2 regions of the Nocardia fodinahabitans genome follow, and region 2 is predicted to be linked to the other one. Evidence: riboswitches for the same ligand, from Rfam matches in the RefSeq annotation. Region 2 holds a riboswitch; the other holds the start of a gene.
The links. A riboswitch is a leader RNA that binds a small molecule or an ion and turns the genes downstream of it on or off. The one in region 2 is predicted to bind S-adenosylmethionine.
Positions count from the first base shown of each region.

Region 1: linked by a shared signal. The riboswitch ahead of NV348_RS18270 (aminotransferase class V-fold PLP-dependent enzyme) and the one ahead of NV348_RS13645 (rhodanese-like domain-containing protein) in region 2 are both predicted to bind S-adenosylmethionine.

Region 1 is NZ_JBRJJC010000001.1:3,926,017-3,933,442, reverse strand. Features, by position in the region: gene NV348_RS18270 (aminotransferase class V-fold PLP-dependent enzyme) at 438-1,748, opposite strand; SAM riboswitch class IV at 1,797-1,911, opposite strand; gene NV348_RS18265 (MarR family winged helix-turn-helix transcriptional regulator) at 2,207-2,641, shown strand; gene NV348_RS18260 (Pls/PosA family non-ribosomal peptide synthetase) at 2,798-6,724, shown strand; gene NV348_RS18255 (M1 family metallopeptidase) at 6,724-7,426, shown strand, end outside.
Region 2 is NZ_JBRJJC010000001.1:2,911,920-2,919,345, forward strand. Features, by position in the region: gene NV348_RS13635 (heavy metal translocating P-type ATPase) at 1-2,023, opposite strand, end outside; gene NV348_RS13640 (O-succinylhomoserine sulfhydrylase) at 2,573-3,781, opposite strand; gene NV348_RS13645 (rhodanese-like domain-containing protein) at 3,792-4,208, opposite strand; SAM riboswitch class IV at 4,226-4,343, opposite strand; gene NV348_RS13650 (Rv0361 family membrane protein) at 4,390-4,848, opposite strand; gene NV348_RS13655 (FAD-dependent oxidoreductase) at 5,038-6,426, shown strand; gene NV348_RS13660 (amidohydrolase family protein) at 6,485-7,351, shown strand; gene NV348_RS13665 (DUF456 domain-containing protein) at 7,353-7,426, opposite strand, start outside.

The sequences.
Region 1 (7,426 bases), 1.0 Mb from region 2:
CAACCGTGGTCGTCGGCACGATCGGAGGCGGCGGAGTTTCGACAACGGTGGTCGGTGCGACAGTGGTCGTCGTCGGCGAGAGTGTTGTGGCCGAGGACGCGCTGGGGCGGATGGTCGACGTCGTCGAAAGTTCCGTCGCCGGAGCGGACCCGTCGTCGGCGAGACCGCCGATCACGGCTAGACCGACAATGCCGGCGACCCCGATCCCGGCCACCAGGGCCAGCGGCGCTTCTTGTCCTGCGGGCGGGGCGGGCGGGCCCACGGATCGGGCGGCTGAATCGGTCGAGGCACTATCTCCCCTTAAGTTCCTGAGCAGTGCTTTTAGGACTCATCGCGACCGGCCGACGGCCTGTTACCCAATTCCGCGGCGCGTCAAACATTTTTTGAGGGAGACATGCCGATGCGGCCGGACCGGAGTCGGCCGCATCGCCGACGACTCAGCCGAGGAGGCAGGGGGCGGCGCGGGTGTCGGGGGTGAGGGGGCGGGTTTCGGGGGTGGGGTTCCAGAGGCCGTCGGTGGCGGCGTAGGTCCAGGTGGGGCCGGATTCGGCGAGGGTGGCGACGGCGGTGATCAGGCGGTCTACGTCGGCGGCGGTGGTGCCGAGGCCGATGCTGGCGCGCAGGGCGGCGTCGAGGCCGAGGGCGGCGAGGAGGGGGTGGGCGCAGAAGCGGCCGTCGCGGACGCCGATGGCGTGTTCGGCGGAGAGATAGGCGGCGACCTCACCGGGGGCGTACCCCGCCACCGTGAAGGCGACGATGCCGACGCAATCCGGGCTGTCGGACCAGATGCGGACCAGGTCGACACCCGGGATGGCACCCAGCCCGGCACGCAGCCGGTCGGCCAGGAAGCGCTCGTGGGCGACCAGTTCGTCCGGGTCGATCGCGGCGAGCGCGTCGCAGGCGGCGGCGATGGCGGCCGCGCCCAGCACATTCGGTGAGCCCGCCTCGTGCCGCTGCGGCGCCGCGGCCCATTCGACCTGCGCCACACCGACTTCGCGCACCGCACCGCCACCGGCCAGGTACGGCTCACCGGCATCGAGCCAGTCCCGCCTGCCGACCAGCACACCGGCACCGAACGGCGCGTACAACTTGTGCCCGGAGAAGGCGAGATAGTCGATCCCGTCCTCGCACAGGGAGATCCGTCGATGCGGCGCCAGCTGCGCCGCGTCGACGAGAATCCGCGCGCCACACAGGTGGGCGATGGTCGCCAACCGCTCCAGCGGCAGCACCTCACCGGTCACATTGGAAGCCCCGGTCACCGCGAGCAAAGCGGCGGGCTTGCTGCACAATTCGGCGACGACCCGGCGAACCGTCTCCTCGACGGTATCGGCGGCCCGCACGACCCGACGCCCGCGCGCGGTCCACGGCAGGAAGTTCGCGTGATGCTCGATATCGAGCACCACGGTCTCCCCGGGCACGCAGCCGGCCAGCAGGTTCAGCGAATCGGTGGTGTTGCGGGTGAAGACGACGACCTGGTCGTCGGCGGCATCGACGAACCGGGCGACCGCACCACGCGAGGCCTCGTAGCACTCGGTGGCGATCCGCGAGGCGTAGCCCGCGCCGCGATGCACGCTGGCGTAGTACGGCAGCAGCCGCGAAATCCGGTCGGTGACCTGCCGCAACGCCGGCGCGCTCGCGGCGTGGTCGAAGTTGGCGTAGGCGCTGGTCCCGCCCTGCACGAGCGGAACCCGCAGGTCCGCACCGGAAACGGCGGCCAGGGCACAGGTGGGGTCGATAACTGCGGTCATGACGAAATCCCGTCGGCTCAGGGACTCGTTCCCGACAAGGGTGCTGCGAGTCCGCGCTTGCCGCGCCCACTGCGGACGGCGGCCTGGTCGTCACCCGGAGCACCCCACCGCGGAGGAGGGTTGCCGACCAGCTAGCCGGGGCTTGTCGCTGGTACTCGTGACCGGTTTCGAGACTGACAGACGATCCCGCGAGCTGTCAACCACCGCGATCGGCCCGTCGGAAACCCGCGACGTTTGCCGCGATCATGACCGCGCCGATCACGCCACCGGCACCCACTGCGGCCGTCCCCGCCGGACGAGGGGTAATCCCCACGGCCACAACGGAATCGGACATCCCGACCGGACACCCGGTTGCCATCGGATTGCCACTTTTCCCCAAACCGCTCAACGATCTGCTTCATCCATGATGGATCACCCAAATGATTGAGTTGCCCCACTATCTGTTAGGGTTGCCGATCATGTCCACGAACTCGAACTCCGTCCGCGGCCTGCCGCGCTACCCGGTGTACGCGCTCGGACGGCTCACCAAGGCACTGCACGCCGAGATCGACGTCCCGTTGCGCGATCACTGGGTGCTCACCTTCATCGCGGAGAACGCCGACCTGACGCAGAAGAAGGTCGGCGACGCGCTCGGCATCGACCGCAGCGAAGTCGTCCGGCTGGTCGACGCGCTGGAACGCGCGGGCCTGGTCGAACGCACCCGCGACGGGTCGGATCGCCGCAAGTACCGGCTGCGGATCACCGACGCCGGACGCAAGCAATGCAAGCGCACCGACCGCCTGATCGCCGACGCCACCGCGCGAGTGCTCGAGCGGCTGGACCCCGAACAACAGCGCACCCTGCACCGCCTGACGCTGATCGCGCTCGGCGAATCACCGCCGTCGCCATCGTGATCGGCGCCGACGGCACGCCTCGCGCTGCCGTCCGGCCACACCTTCTCCGAGTACCGTTGGCATCTGGTGACCATCCTGTTTGCCCTCCGGTAACCCGCCCGTGAAACAACAAACACCACCGATGGGGGTCGACCGATGAGAGGTGGACTGAGCGCCATGCTCGAGCCACGCACTGAGGACCCGGCGAGCCGGTTGCGTGATCCACTACTGCGCGCCGACCTGGCCGCGCCACCGCGCACCCTGGTAGACATCCTGACCAGCACCGCCCTCGCCCACCCCGACGCACCGGCCATCGACGACGGCACCGTCGTGCTCAGCTATATGGAGCTGATCGCCGCGATCGAGGCCAGGATGACCGAGCTGACCGCGGCGGGCGTGCGCCCCGGTGACCGGGTCGGCGTGCGGATGCCCTCGGGCAGCGCCGCGCTGTACGTCACGATCCTGGCCGTTCTGTACTGCGGCGCCGCCTACGTCCCCGTCGACGCCGACGACCCGGAGGAACGGGCCCGGCTGGTCTTCGGCGAGGCCAGGGTCAGTGCAATGGCCACCGGCGCGGGCATCGAGTCGGCGACCGCCGCCGCGGGCCGCACGCCCGCCTCGGACTGGAACACCCTGCCGTCGCCCGCCGACGACGCCTGGATCATCTTCACCTCCGGCTCCACCGGCACCCCGAAGGGCGTCGCGGTCACCCACCACAATGCCGCCGCCTTCGTCGACGCTGAGGCCAGGCTGTTCCTGCAACATGCCCCGATCGGCCCCGGCGACCGGGTGCTGGCCGGGCTGTCGGTCGCCTTCGACGCCTCCTGCGAGGAGATGTGGCTGGCCTGGCGCCACGGCGCCTGCCTGGTCCCCGCCCCGCGCGATCTGGTTCGCACCGGCGCTGACCTGGGCCCGTGGCTGATGCGCCGCGAGATCAGCATCGTCTCCACCGTGCCGACGCTGGCCGCCACCTGGCCCGCGGAGGCGCTGGACTCGGTGCGCTTGCTGATCTTCGGCGGCGAGGCCGTCCCGCCGGAACTGGCCGAACGCCTCGCCGGCGGTGCCGATCGCGAGGTGTGGAACACCTACGGACCCACCGAGGCCACGGTCGTCGCCTGCGCCGCGCTGCTCGACGGCGGCATGCCGATCCGCATCGGCCTGCCACTGGACGGCTGGGACCTGGCTGTCGTCGACCCGCAGGGCAACCCGGTGCCCGAGGGCGAGACCGGCGAACTCGTGATCGGCGGCGTCGGTCTGGCCCGCTACCTGGACCCGGCCAAGGACGCCGAGAAGTACGCCCCCCTGCCCTCGCTGGGCTGGGAACGCGCTTATCGCAGTGGTGATCTGGTCCGCAACGACTTCCAGGGCCTGATCTTCCTCGGCCGTGCCGACGACCAGATCAAGATCGGCGGCCGCCGCATCGAACTCGGCGAGATCGACAACGCGCTGCAGCACCTACCCGGTGTCAGCGGCGCGGCCGCCGCCATCCGGACCACCAAGGCGGGCAACAAGATCCTGGTCGGCTATCTCACCGGCGCGGGCCCCGACTTCGATGTCAAGAAGGCCAGAAAGATACTGGCCGAACAGCTTCCGGCCCCGCTGGTGCCACGCCTGGCGGTCGTCCCCGACCTGCCGACCCGTACCTCGGGCAAGGTCGACCGCGACGCGCTGCCCTGGCCGCTGCCGAGCACCGAGGAACCGGCCGCGTCCGGTCTCGCGGGCACGGCGGCCTGGGTAGCCGGGCTGTGGGACGCCATCCTCGGCGCCGCGGCCACCGATCTCGACGCCGACTTCTTCGATCTGGGCGGCGGCTCGCTGTCGGCGGCCCAGCTGGTCGGCGCGTTGCGTGCGCGGTATCCGCACGTCACCGTCGCCGATCTCTACGACCATCCGCGGCTGGGCTCGCTGGTCGAACTGCTCGACGGCAGCGCGCCGGTCGCGGCCGTCGACGAGCGCGTCGTCACGCCGACGCCGTTGCGTGCGCAGATCACCCAGGTGCTGGCCACCATCCCGCTGACCACCCTCACCGGGTTGCAGTGGGTCACCTGGCTGGCGGTGGTGTCGGCGATCGCGGGGTGGTCCGCCTCGCTGCCGTGGCTGCCGCGCCTGTCCTGGTGGTGGATCGCGCTGGCGTTCGTGCTGTTCATCTCGCCGCTGGGCCGGATGACGCTGTGTGTGGCCGGTGCGCGCGTCCTGCTGGCCGGACTGCGCCCCGGCACCTATCCGCGCGGCTCCTCGGTGCATCTGCGGCTGTGGGCGGCCGTGCGGCTATCGGAGGCCAGCGGCGCCGAAAGCCTGTCCGGCGCACCGCTGATGGTGCCGTTCGCGCGGGCGCTGGGCGCGAAGATCGGCAAGGGCGTCGACCTGCACACCCTGCCGCCGGTCACCGGCATGCTCGACCTCGGTGACGGCGCCAGCGTCGAACCCGAGGTGGACCTGTCCGGCTACTGGGTCGACGGCGACGTCGTGCACATCGGCGGCATCACCATCGGCGACGGCGCGGTGATCGGCGCGCGCTCGGTCCTGCTGCCCGGCACCAAGATCGGTAAGAAGGCCGAGATCGCCCCCGGCTCCGCGGTGTCCGGCAAGGTCAAGGCCGAGCAGGAATGGGCGGGCTCGCCCGCGACGAAGGCGGGCAAGGCGCCGCGCCGCTGGCCCGACCACGCGCCCGAGCGCGCCCGGCACTGGCTGGTCGTCTTCGGTCTGTCCTCGATGGCGCTGGCCGCGATGCCCGTTCTCGGCCTGGCCGTCGGCGGCACCTTCATCGCCTGGTGGGTCCGCGAGGAGACCACCATCGGCGCCGCCGCGCTGCGCGGTTTCGCCATCCTGCCGGTGGCGACCCTGCTCAGCCTCGCCGTGTACGCCGCCGCGACCGTGATCGCCGTTCGCCTGCTCGGCATCGGCCTGCGCGAGGGCTACCACCCGGTGCGCAGCCGGACCGGCTGGCAGGTGTGGGCCACCGAACGCCTGCTCGACTCGGCCCGCACCTTCCTGTTCCCGCTCTACGCCAGTCTGCTGACCCCGCTGTGGTTGCGCCTGCTCGGCGCGCGGATCGGCAAGAACGTCGAAGCGTCGACGGTGCTGTTGCTGCCCAAGTTCACCGTGGTCGCCGACGGCGCCTTCCTGGCCGACGACACCATGATCGCCAGCTACGAACTCGGCGGCGGCTGGCTGCGCATCGGCGAGGCCAAGGTCGGCAAGCGCGCCTTCCTCGGCAACTCCGGTATGACCGCGGTCGGTCGCCGGGTGCCCAAGAACGGTCTGATCGCGGTGCTCTCGGCCGCGCCGTCCAAGGCCAAGGCCGGCTCGTCCTGGCTGGGCAGCCCGCCGGTGCGGCTGCGCCGGGCGGCCGAATCCAGCGACACCTCACGCACTTTCGATCCGCCGCTGCGGCTGAAGCTGGCGCGCGCGATCGTCGAGACCTGTCGCTTGATCCCGGTGATGGTGACCTTCGCCGTCGGCCTCGGCGTGCTGTTCGTGCTGGCCCTGATCGCCCAGCACTCCGACTACCTCGTCGCCGCCCTGATGTCCGGTCTGGTCCTGATGGCGGCGGGTGCGCTGGCGGGTGCCATCGCGGTGGCCGCGAAGTGGTTGCTGGTCGGGCGGATTCGGGCCGTCGAGCATCCGCTGTGGAGTTCGTTCGTGTGGCGCAACGAGGTCTCCGACGCCTTCGTCGAGACCGTCGCCGCGCCGTGGTTCGCCCGCGCCGCCACGGGTACTCCCGTGATGAATCTGTGGCTGCGCGGACTCGGTGCCAAGATCGGCCGCGGGGTATGGTGCGAGTCCTATTGGCTTCCGGAGGCAGACCTCGTGACACTCGGTGACGGCGCGACCGTGGAACGCGGCTGTGTGGTGCAGACCCACCTGTTCCACGACCGCATCATGTCCATGGACACAGTGACACTGGACGCGGGCGCCACCCTCGGCCCGCACTGCGTCGCCCTGCCCGCCGCCCACATCGGCGCGGGCGCCACCATCGGACCGGCCTCGCTGGTGATGCGCGGCGACGTGGTCCCGCCGTCGACCCGCTGGTGGGGCAACCCCATCTCGCCGTGGACCGGTACCGCCTCGACGTCGGAGTCGAGGCAGCGCGGAGCCGCCTGATGCGGAGCAAGTTCTACGAGGAACCGATCGACGCCTACCTGCCGCAGAACGGCAATCGCGGGTACCGCGTGTCCAGGTATGAGCTGGAGCTGGGCTACCGACCGGCCAGCAACCGGCTGGCCGGGCGCGCGGTGATCATCGCGGTCACCACCGCGGTGCGGCCCTGGTTCACCCTCGATCTGTCGCAGGCGCTGACCGTGTCCAAGGTGTTCGTCAACGGGGCCAAGGCCGCGAAGTTCAGTCATCAGCAGGGCAAGCTGGCGCTCACCCCGCAGCAGAAGATCCCCGCGGGCGGCGTCCTGGAGATCACCGTCCACTACGCGGGCACGCCGCGACCCGTGCGCGGGCCGTGGGGCGAGGTCGGCTGGGAGGAGCTCACCGAGGGCGCGCTGGTGGCCAGTCAGCCCAACGGCGCCGCCTCCTGGTTCCCGTGCGACGACCACCCGAGTTCCAAAGCGTCGTACCGGATCTCGATCACCACCGACAGCCCGTTCTACGCCCTCGCCAACGGCACCCTGGTCCGCAAGCAGGCCAAGGCCAGCCAGACCACCTGGGTGTACGAGGCGCCCGAGCCGATGGCCAGCTACCTGGCGACCATCCAGATCGGCAACTACCGCAAGCACCGGATCGGCGCGCCCGGCGAGCCGGTGCCGATGCAGGCCGTCATCCCGCAGCGGCTGCGCGCGAACTTCGACCACGACT
Region 2 (7,426 bases):
TCACGAGGAAGTGGTGGGCGTCCTCGACGGCGGCCAGGGCCGCGGGATCGTTGGTATCGGCGAGCTGGTCGGCGGCGGAACGCAGCAGCGTGAGCATCTCGCGCAAGGTGTCGTGTTCGCCTGCGAAGCGGTGCAGGAGTTTCTCGGTTGTCGCGGGCATTTCGGTGCGGGTGGCCGGATTGCCCCGCAGCGCACGCAGCGCGTTGAGGATCACTGCCACATCGATGCCCTCTTGCAGCAGGGCCCCGGCGGCGGGCAGGAGCAGCCCGGCGGCGGCCACGATCATCGCCAGCAACGACAGGCTCATCCCTACGACAGCGCTTTGCACGGCGATCCGGCGCGACCAGCGGGCGGTGTCCATGGCGTCGGCGAGCCGGTCGAGCCGGTCGGTGGTGAGCACGATATCGGCGGCCTCCGACGAGGCAGTGGACCCGCGTGCGCCCATCGCCACACCGACGCTGGCGGCGGCCAAGGCGGGAGCATCGTTGACACCGTCACCGACCATGACCGTCACCGCGCGCTCACGCTCGCTACGCACAGCGGCGACCTTGTCCGCAGGGCTCTGCCCCGCATACACCTGGTCCAGGCCGAGCACGGCGCCGACCTCACGGGCCGGTTCGAGACGGTCACCGGTCAGCATCACCAGCCGGTTCAGCCCCGCCTCACGCAGTCTTCGTATCGTGCGCGGCGCGTGCCGACGCAACCGATCCCGCAGCAGAACCGCCCCGAGGAGTACCTCGTCGACGACGATCCACGCGATCGCCGCCGAGTCCAACCGCGCTCGGCTGTCCACCGCACGCGCCCACTGGGATCCGGTCGCCGTATCGGGCAGTTTGCCCACCTCGACATGGCGGCCGTCGACGGTGCCGGATACGCCGCGGCCAGGCTGTTCGATCACCGCGGTGGGCAGCGACAGCGCCGAGTCGCGGGCCAGCGCTTCGGTGACGATCGCCTCGGCCAGCACATGAGGCGACAGCTGGTCCACGGACGCGGCCAGGCGCAATGCCTCGGCAGCATCCTGGCCGGGGGCGGCGATGACCTCCACGACCGCGGGTCGGCCCGCGGTGAGAGTCCCGGTTTTGTCCATCACAAGGGTGGTCGCGCGACCGAGGTCTTCCAGCGCGCCGCCGCTGCGGACCACGACTCCTTGGCGGGAGGCCCGCGACAGTCCGGACACGATAGCTACCGGCGCGGCCAACAGCAGCGGACACGGGGTGGCCACCACCAGAACCGCGACCGCGCGCACCAGTGACCCGCTGACCAGCCATGCCACCCCGGCCACCAGCAGTGTCAGGGGCAGAAACCAGGCCGCGTACCGATCGGCCAACCGGACCACGGGCGCGTTCTCGGCGCCGGCTTCTCGAGCGAGCCGTACGATTCCGGCGTAGGTGCTCTCCGCGGCGGTCGCGGTCGCACGGATCTCGAAGGAGGCGCCGACGTTGACGACGCCGCTGCGCACTGGTTCCCCGATCCCGCGCTCGACCTGCATCGGTTCTCCGGTCAGCACCGACTCGTCCAGCACGGCCACGGTGTCGAGAACTCGCCCGTCGACTGGCACCACCTCACCCGGTACCACTACCAGCACATCGCCGACGGCGACCTCATCCAAGCCGATCACGCTCACCTCTGTGCCGAGACGGCGGCGAGCCGAGCGTGGCGCGTGCTCGAGCAGGGCTCGCAGATCGTGGGAGGCGCGTCGCTCGGCCGCCGCGTCCAGCGCACGACCGGTCGCCAACATCACCGCGATCAACGCACCAGCCAAGTACTCGTGCACCAGCAACGTGCCCACCAGCGACAACACCGCGATCACATCGACTCCGGTCCTACCCTGCAGCAGCGTGGCGACCATCCACCACACCGCGGGCACGATCGCCACCACCGTCGCCGCGATCCAGGCGCCCTCAGCCACCCCGTGCAGCCCGAACAGCCACGCAAGCAGCCCGAACATCAGCATGGCGACAGTCACCGCCACCAGCACCGGCTCCACCCACCCGGCGACCCGTTGTGACCACCGCCCCACCATCGAATTCGGTCCGGCCACACCCTCTCCTTCCCGAACCCAGCCTGCTGACAATCGGCTCTTCACCACCAGACAACGTGAACCGCACGTTCTCGGACAGGGCCGCAATTCCCCAACCCAGATGCCATTCGCCCCCAGCGACAACACAGCGCAACCCGCGGTGACTCTCTGTACTTTCAGTGACCCCTGAACGCCACGCAGCACGCAGGATGCCCCGTATGGCGGGAGTGTCAGAACCTTGGCTCTGTCTCGATTTCGGTGGTAGCGCGCCTTGGTCTATGCCAACAGGATTCGGTGTCGGAGTAGCGGACCAGGCTGACCAGGGCGGTCATTTCCGCGCACGCGGCGGCACTCCCGGGTCGGCGGCGCGGCGCGCGCGAAGGTGGTCTCGGTAGGGGTCGACCAGGCAGGGCCGGTACTGCGGTGGTCGCCGTGGACGTTCCGGCTCGCGCGCACGGGCAATGCGTTCGACCGTGTTCAGCGACACGCCCAGTCGGCGCGGGCCAGACAGGCTGCGTAGCGCGCCGACGACAGGGTCGGCGCTTTCGGGGCTCAGCTCAGGGCGTGGTCGAGGTCGCCGAGGAGGTCTTCGATGTCCTCGAGGCCGACCGAGATGCGGACCACGCCGTCGGACAGGCCGATGGAGGAGCGGCCTTCGGGGCCCATCGCGCGGTGGGTCGTCGTGGCGGGGTGGGTGATCAGCGTCTTCGCGTCACCGAGGTTGTTGGAGATGTCGATGATGCGGAGGCGGTTGAGGACCTCGAAGGCGCGCTTCTTGCCGTCGTCGCCAGCCAGTTCGAAGGTGACGACGGTGCCGCCGCCGGACATCTGGGCGGTGGCGAGGGCGTGCTGCGGATGCGATTCCAGGAAGGGGTATTTCACCCAGTTGACCGACTTGTTCGCCTCCAGGAACTGGGCGACCTTCAGCGCCGACTCGGTGGACTGGCGCACGCGCAGCGGCATGGTCTCCAGGCCCTTGAGCAGGGTCCAGGCGTTGAACGGGCTCAGCGCGGGGCCGGTGTGGCGCATCAGGTTCTTGACCGGGCCGTCGATGTAGTCCTGGGCGCCGAGGATCGCGCCACCGAGCACGCGGCCCTGGCCGTCGATGTGCTTGGTGCCGGAGTACACCACCACGTCGGCGCCGAGTTCGAAGCCGCGCTGTAGCAGCGGGGTGGCGAAGACGTTGTCCAGCACCACCTTCGCGCCCGCGGCGTGCGCGAGCTCGGTGACCTTGCGGACGTCGACGAGGGTCTGCATCGGGTTGGCCGGGGTCTCGAAGAACACGGCCTGGGTGGGCACCGAGAGCGCCTGCTCCCACTGCTCGAGGTCGTCACCGTCGACGAAGACGGTCTCCACGCCCCAGCGCGGCAGGATCTCGTTGCACACCACGAAGCAGGAGCCGAACAGGCTGCGCGCCGCGACGAGGCGATCGCCCGCCTTCAGCAGCGCGCCGAGCGCGGTGAACACCGCGGACATGCCGGACGCGGTCGCGAACGCGGCCTCGGCGCCGTCGAGCAGCCGGATGCGCTCCTCGAACATGGCCACCGTCGGGTTGCCGTAGCGGGAGTAGACGAAGTGCTCGACCTCACCGGTGAAGGACGCCTCGGCGGCCTCGGCGCTCTCGTAGACGAAACCCGAGGTCAGGTACAGCGCCTCGGAGGTCTCCTCGAAGCCGGAGCGGCGCAGGCCGCCGCGGACGCCGAGGGTGGCCGGGCCGACGCCCTCGGGCAGTGGCTTGTCGAACGAACCACCGGTGATCATGCTGTTCTCCTTATGCCTGACGCCACGGCAGGCCGACCGCGCGCCAACCGACGCTGCCGCGCTGCCCGAACGCGTCGGGGCCGCCTTCGAAACCGTCGAGCACGTTGTAGGACGGGGCGATGCCCGCCGCGGTCGCCACGGTCGCGGCGCCGATGGAGCGCTGCCCGGAGCGACACAGGAACACCACGGGCGCGTCGTCCGGACGACCGGCCAGCGCCTGCTCGAGCTGCGCGCCGAAGTTCGGATTGCGGGTCCCGGTGCCGTCGACCCACTCGATGAAGTGGGCCGGGCGCTCGATCGAGCTGGTGTCGGGGATGCCGACCTGTGCCCACTCGCCTTCGGTGCGCACGTCGACCAGCACCGCGCCCGGGTGCTCGGCCAGGATCTCCCACGCCTTCTCAGGGGTGATGTCGCCGGCGTAAGTCATGTCGAACCTCCTGCGTGAATCCGCTCTTGCCGTGCCGGTTCTCCGGGCACACGGCCAGGTCGTCACCCGGAGCACCCCACCGCGGAGGAGGGTTGCCGACCAGCGAGCCGGGGCTTGGCGCTGGCACTCATGACCTTGCGATTCGAGATTGCCCCGGCACAGGCCACCGTGTCAAACAGTGCTACGGCGTGCAGACCAGCCAGTTGCCGTCCACCCTGGTCAGGTTCCAGGTACTGGTGGACGGCGTGTCGCCGATCTGCACGGTGGCGTCGATCTTGGCCCGATCGCCGTTGACGGTCGCCTTGTCGAAACCCTTCTTGTCGATCGTCACTGCCGATTTCGGGCCGCCGAGCCGTTCCGACAGGCCGGACTTCTCCTCGTCGAAGCCGGGGCAGGCGACACCGGGCGGCGGACGCAGCTCGCTGCGGGAGCGCGCGTCGATATAGTTGGTGACAGCGGCCGCGAGGCGATCGGCCTCTGTGACATTTTTCTCAGCGGGCGAGAGCAGCCCGCCGAGCACGATGCCGATGAGCACGATGATCGCGATCACCGCGGCCGCGACGAACGGGACGATGGAACGCTTGTCGGTCTGATCCACCACGATGGGCTGGTCTTCCGAGCTTGTCTGCTCCTCGTTCATGCTCTAATCCTGACAGACCCGGTGCGGGCAACCACACCGCACGCCGGGTGGACACAACGCCGCAGATAGAATCGCCAGAATGCGGTGCGCTGCCGACCTCGAAGGCAGCTGCCAGCAGCCGGATCGTCAACTTAGCCTAGGCTAAATAGACGCCGTCAACAGTTCTCGACCAAAGGGTGCGCGTAGAAAATGACCGAACAGAGTGCAGCGACCCGCCCGCTCCGCATTGCGATCGTGGGCGCAGGACCGGCCGGTATCTACGCCGCCGACGCATTGATGAAGTCCGATGCCGATGTCAGCATCGACCTCTACGAGCGCATGCCCGCGCCCTTCGGTCTGATCCGCTACGGCGTCGCCCCCGATCACCCGCGCATCAAGGGCATCATCACCGCCCTGCACAAGGTCCTCGACAAGGACCAGGTGCGCCTGCTCGGCAACATCGACTACGGCACCGACATCACCCTCGACGACCTGCGCCAGTTCTACGACGCGGTCATCTTCTCCACCGGCGCCAACGCCGACCGCGCCCTGCCCATCCCCGGCATCGACCTCGACGGCTCCTACGGTGCCGCCGACTTCGTCTCCTGGTACGACGGGCACCCCGACGTGCCGCGGTCGTGGCCGCTGGAGGCGGAGAAGGTCGCCGTGCTCGGCGTCGGCAACGTCGCCCTCGACGTGGCCCGTGTGCTGGCCAAGACCGGTGACGAGCTGCTGCCGACCGAGATCCCGCCGAACGTCTACAAGGGTTTGAAGGCCAACAAGGCCGTCGAGGTCCACGTCTTCGGACGCCGCGGCCCCGCCCAGGCCAAGTTCACCCCGCTCGAGCTGCGCGAGCTCGACCACTCGCCGACGATCGAGGTCATCGTCGATCCCGAGGACATCGACTACGACGAGGGCTCCGAAGCCGCCCGCCGCAACTCCAAGCAGGTCGACATGGTCGCCAACACCCTCGAGCAGTGGGCGATCCGCGACCAGGGCAACCGCCCGCACAAGCTGTTCCTGCACTTCTTCGAGTCCCCGGCCGAGGTCATCGGCGAGGACGGCAAGGTCGTCGGTCTCAAGACCGAGCGCACCCAGCTCGACGGCACCGGCAACGTCAAGGGCACCGGCGAGTTCAAGCAGTGGGACGTCCAGGCCATCTACCGCGCCGTGGGCTACCTGTCGCAGAACATCACCCAGCTGCCGTTCGACGACCAGGCTGGCACCGTGCCGAACGAGGCCGGCCGCGTGATCTCCGACGAGACCGCCGAGGGCTCGGCCCGCTTCATGCCCGCCACCTACGTCACCGGCTGGATCAAGCGCGGCCCGGTCGGCCTCATCGGCCACACCAAGGGCGACGCCAACGAGACCATCGCCTGCCTGCTCGACGACGCCAAGGACTTCGCGCCCGCGCCGCAGCCCGAGCTGGACGCGGTCACCACGTTCCTCGAGAGCAAGGGCATCCCGTTCACCACGTGGGCCGGCTGGTATCGCCTCGACGCGCACGAGCGCGCCCTCGGCGAGCCGGAAGGCCGTGAGCGGGTGAAGGTCGTCGAGCGCGAGGACATGCTGCGCGCGTCCGAGCCGAACAAGGTCTAAGCCTCGGACGTCGGGCCCGAACTGTTCCATTCCGCCGAACTCGAGGCATTCTGTACAAGTGTTCGATGCCCACGTCCACATCATCGATCCGCGGTTCCCGCTGATCGAGAACGAAGGCTACCTACCCGACCCCTACACCATCGCGGACTATCGAAAGCGTATGGAGCACTTCCATGTTCGCGGTGGTGCGGTGGTCAGCGCGTCGTTCCAGGGGTCCGACCAGTCGTATCTGAAGGCCGCGCTGGCGGCCCTCGGTGAGGACTGGGTCGGGGTCACCCGATTGGATCTCGACGCCACCGACGACGAGATCATCGAGCTGGATCGCGCCGGCGTGCGCGCGCTGCGGTTCAACCTCAAGCGCGCCGCCGCCGACATCACCGAGATGACGTTGCAGGCGCTGCGCGCGCACGAGCTGGCCGGCTGGCACGTGGAGCTCTACATCGACGGCCAGATGCTGGCCTCGCTGCAACCGGTGATCTCGAAACTGCCCGCGCTCTCGATCGACCACCTCGGCATGTCCGAGGAGGGCCTGCCCTATCTGCTGGATCTGGTCGATCGGGGCGCCAGGGTGAAGGCCACCGGTTTCGGCCGGGTCGACATGGACGTGGCCGAGACGCTGCGCCGGATCCACGCGGTCAACCCGGGCGCGCTGATGTTCGGCACCGACCTGCCCGGCACCAGGGCGGGCAGGCCGTTCGAGGACACCGACGTCGAGCTGATCTGGCAGGTGGTCGGGGCCGACCTGCACGCGGTGCTGGAGGACAACGCCAGGGAGTTCTACCGGCTGCCGGTGGCGGACCGGCCCACGGCCGATCCGCTGCCGACCAGGCCGATCCCGCGCACCGACAATCCGACGGTGCCGATCCCCCGTGACGAACTGCCCGGCGCGGGCGAGCGCACCCGCCCGCTGCCGGTCATCGAGTAGCTCAGGCCAGGATCGCGCCGGTGAACCACACACCGGCCGCGATCAGCGCGCCGAACAGCTCGACCAGCATCGACA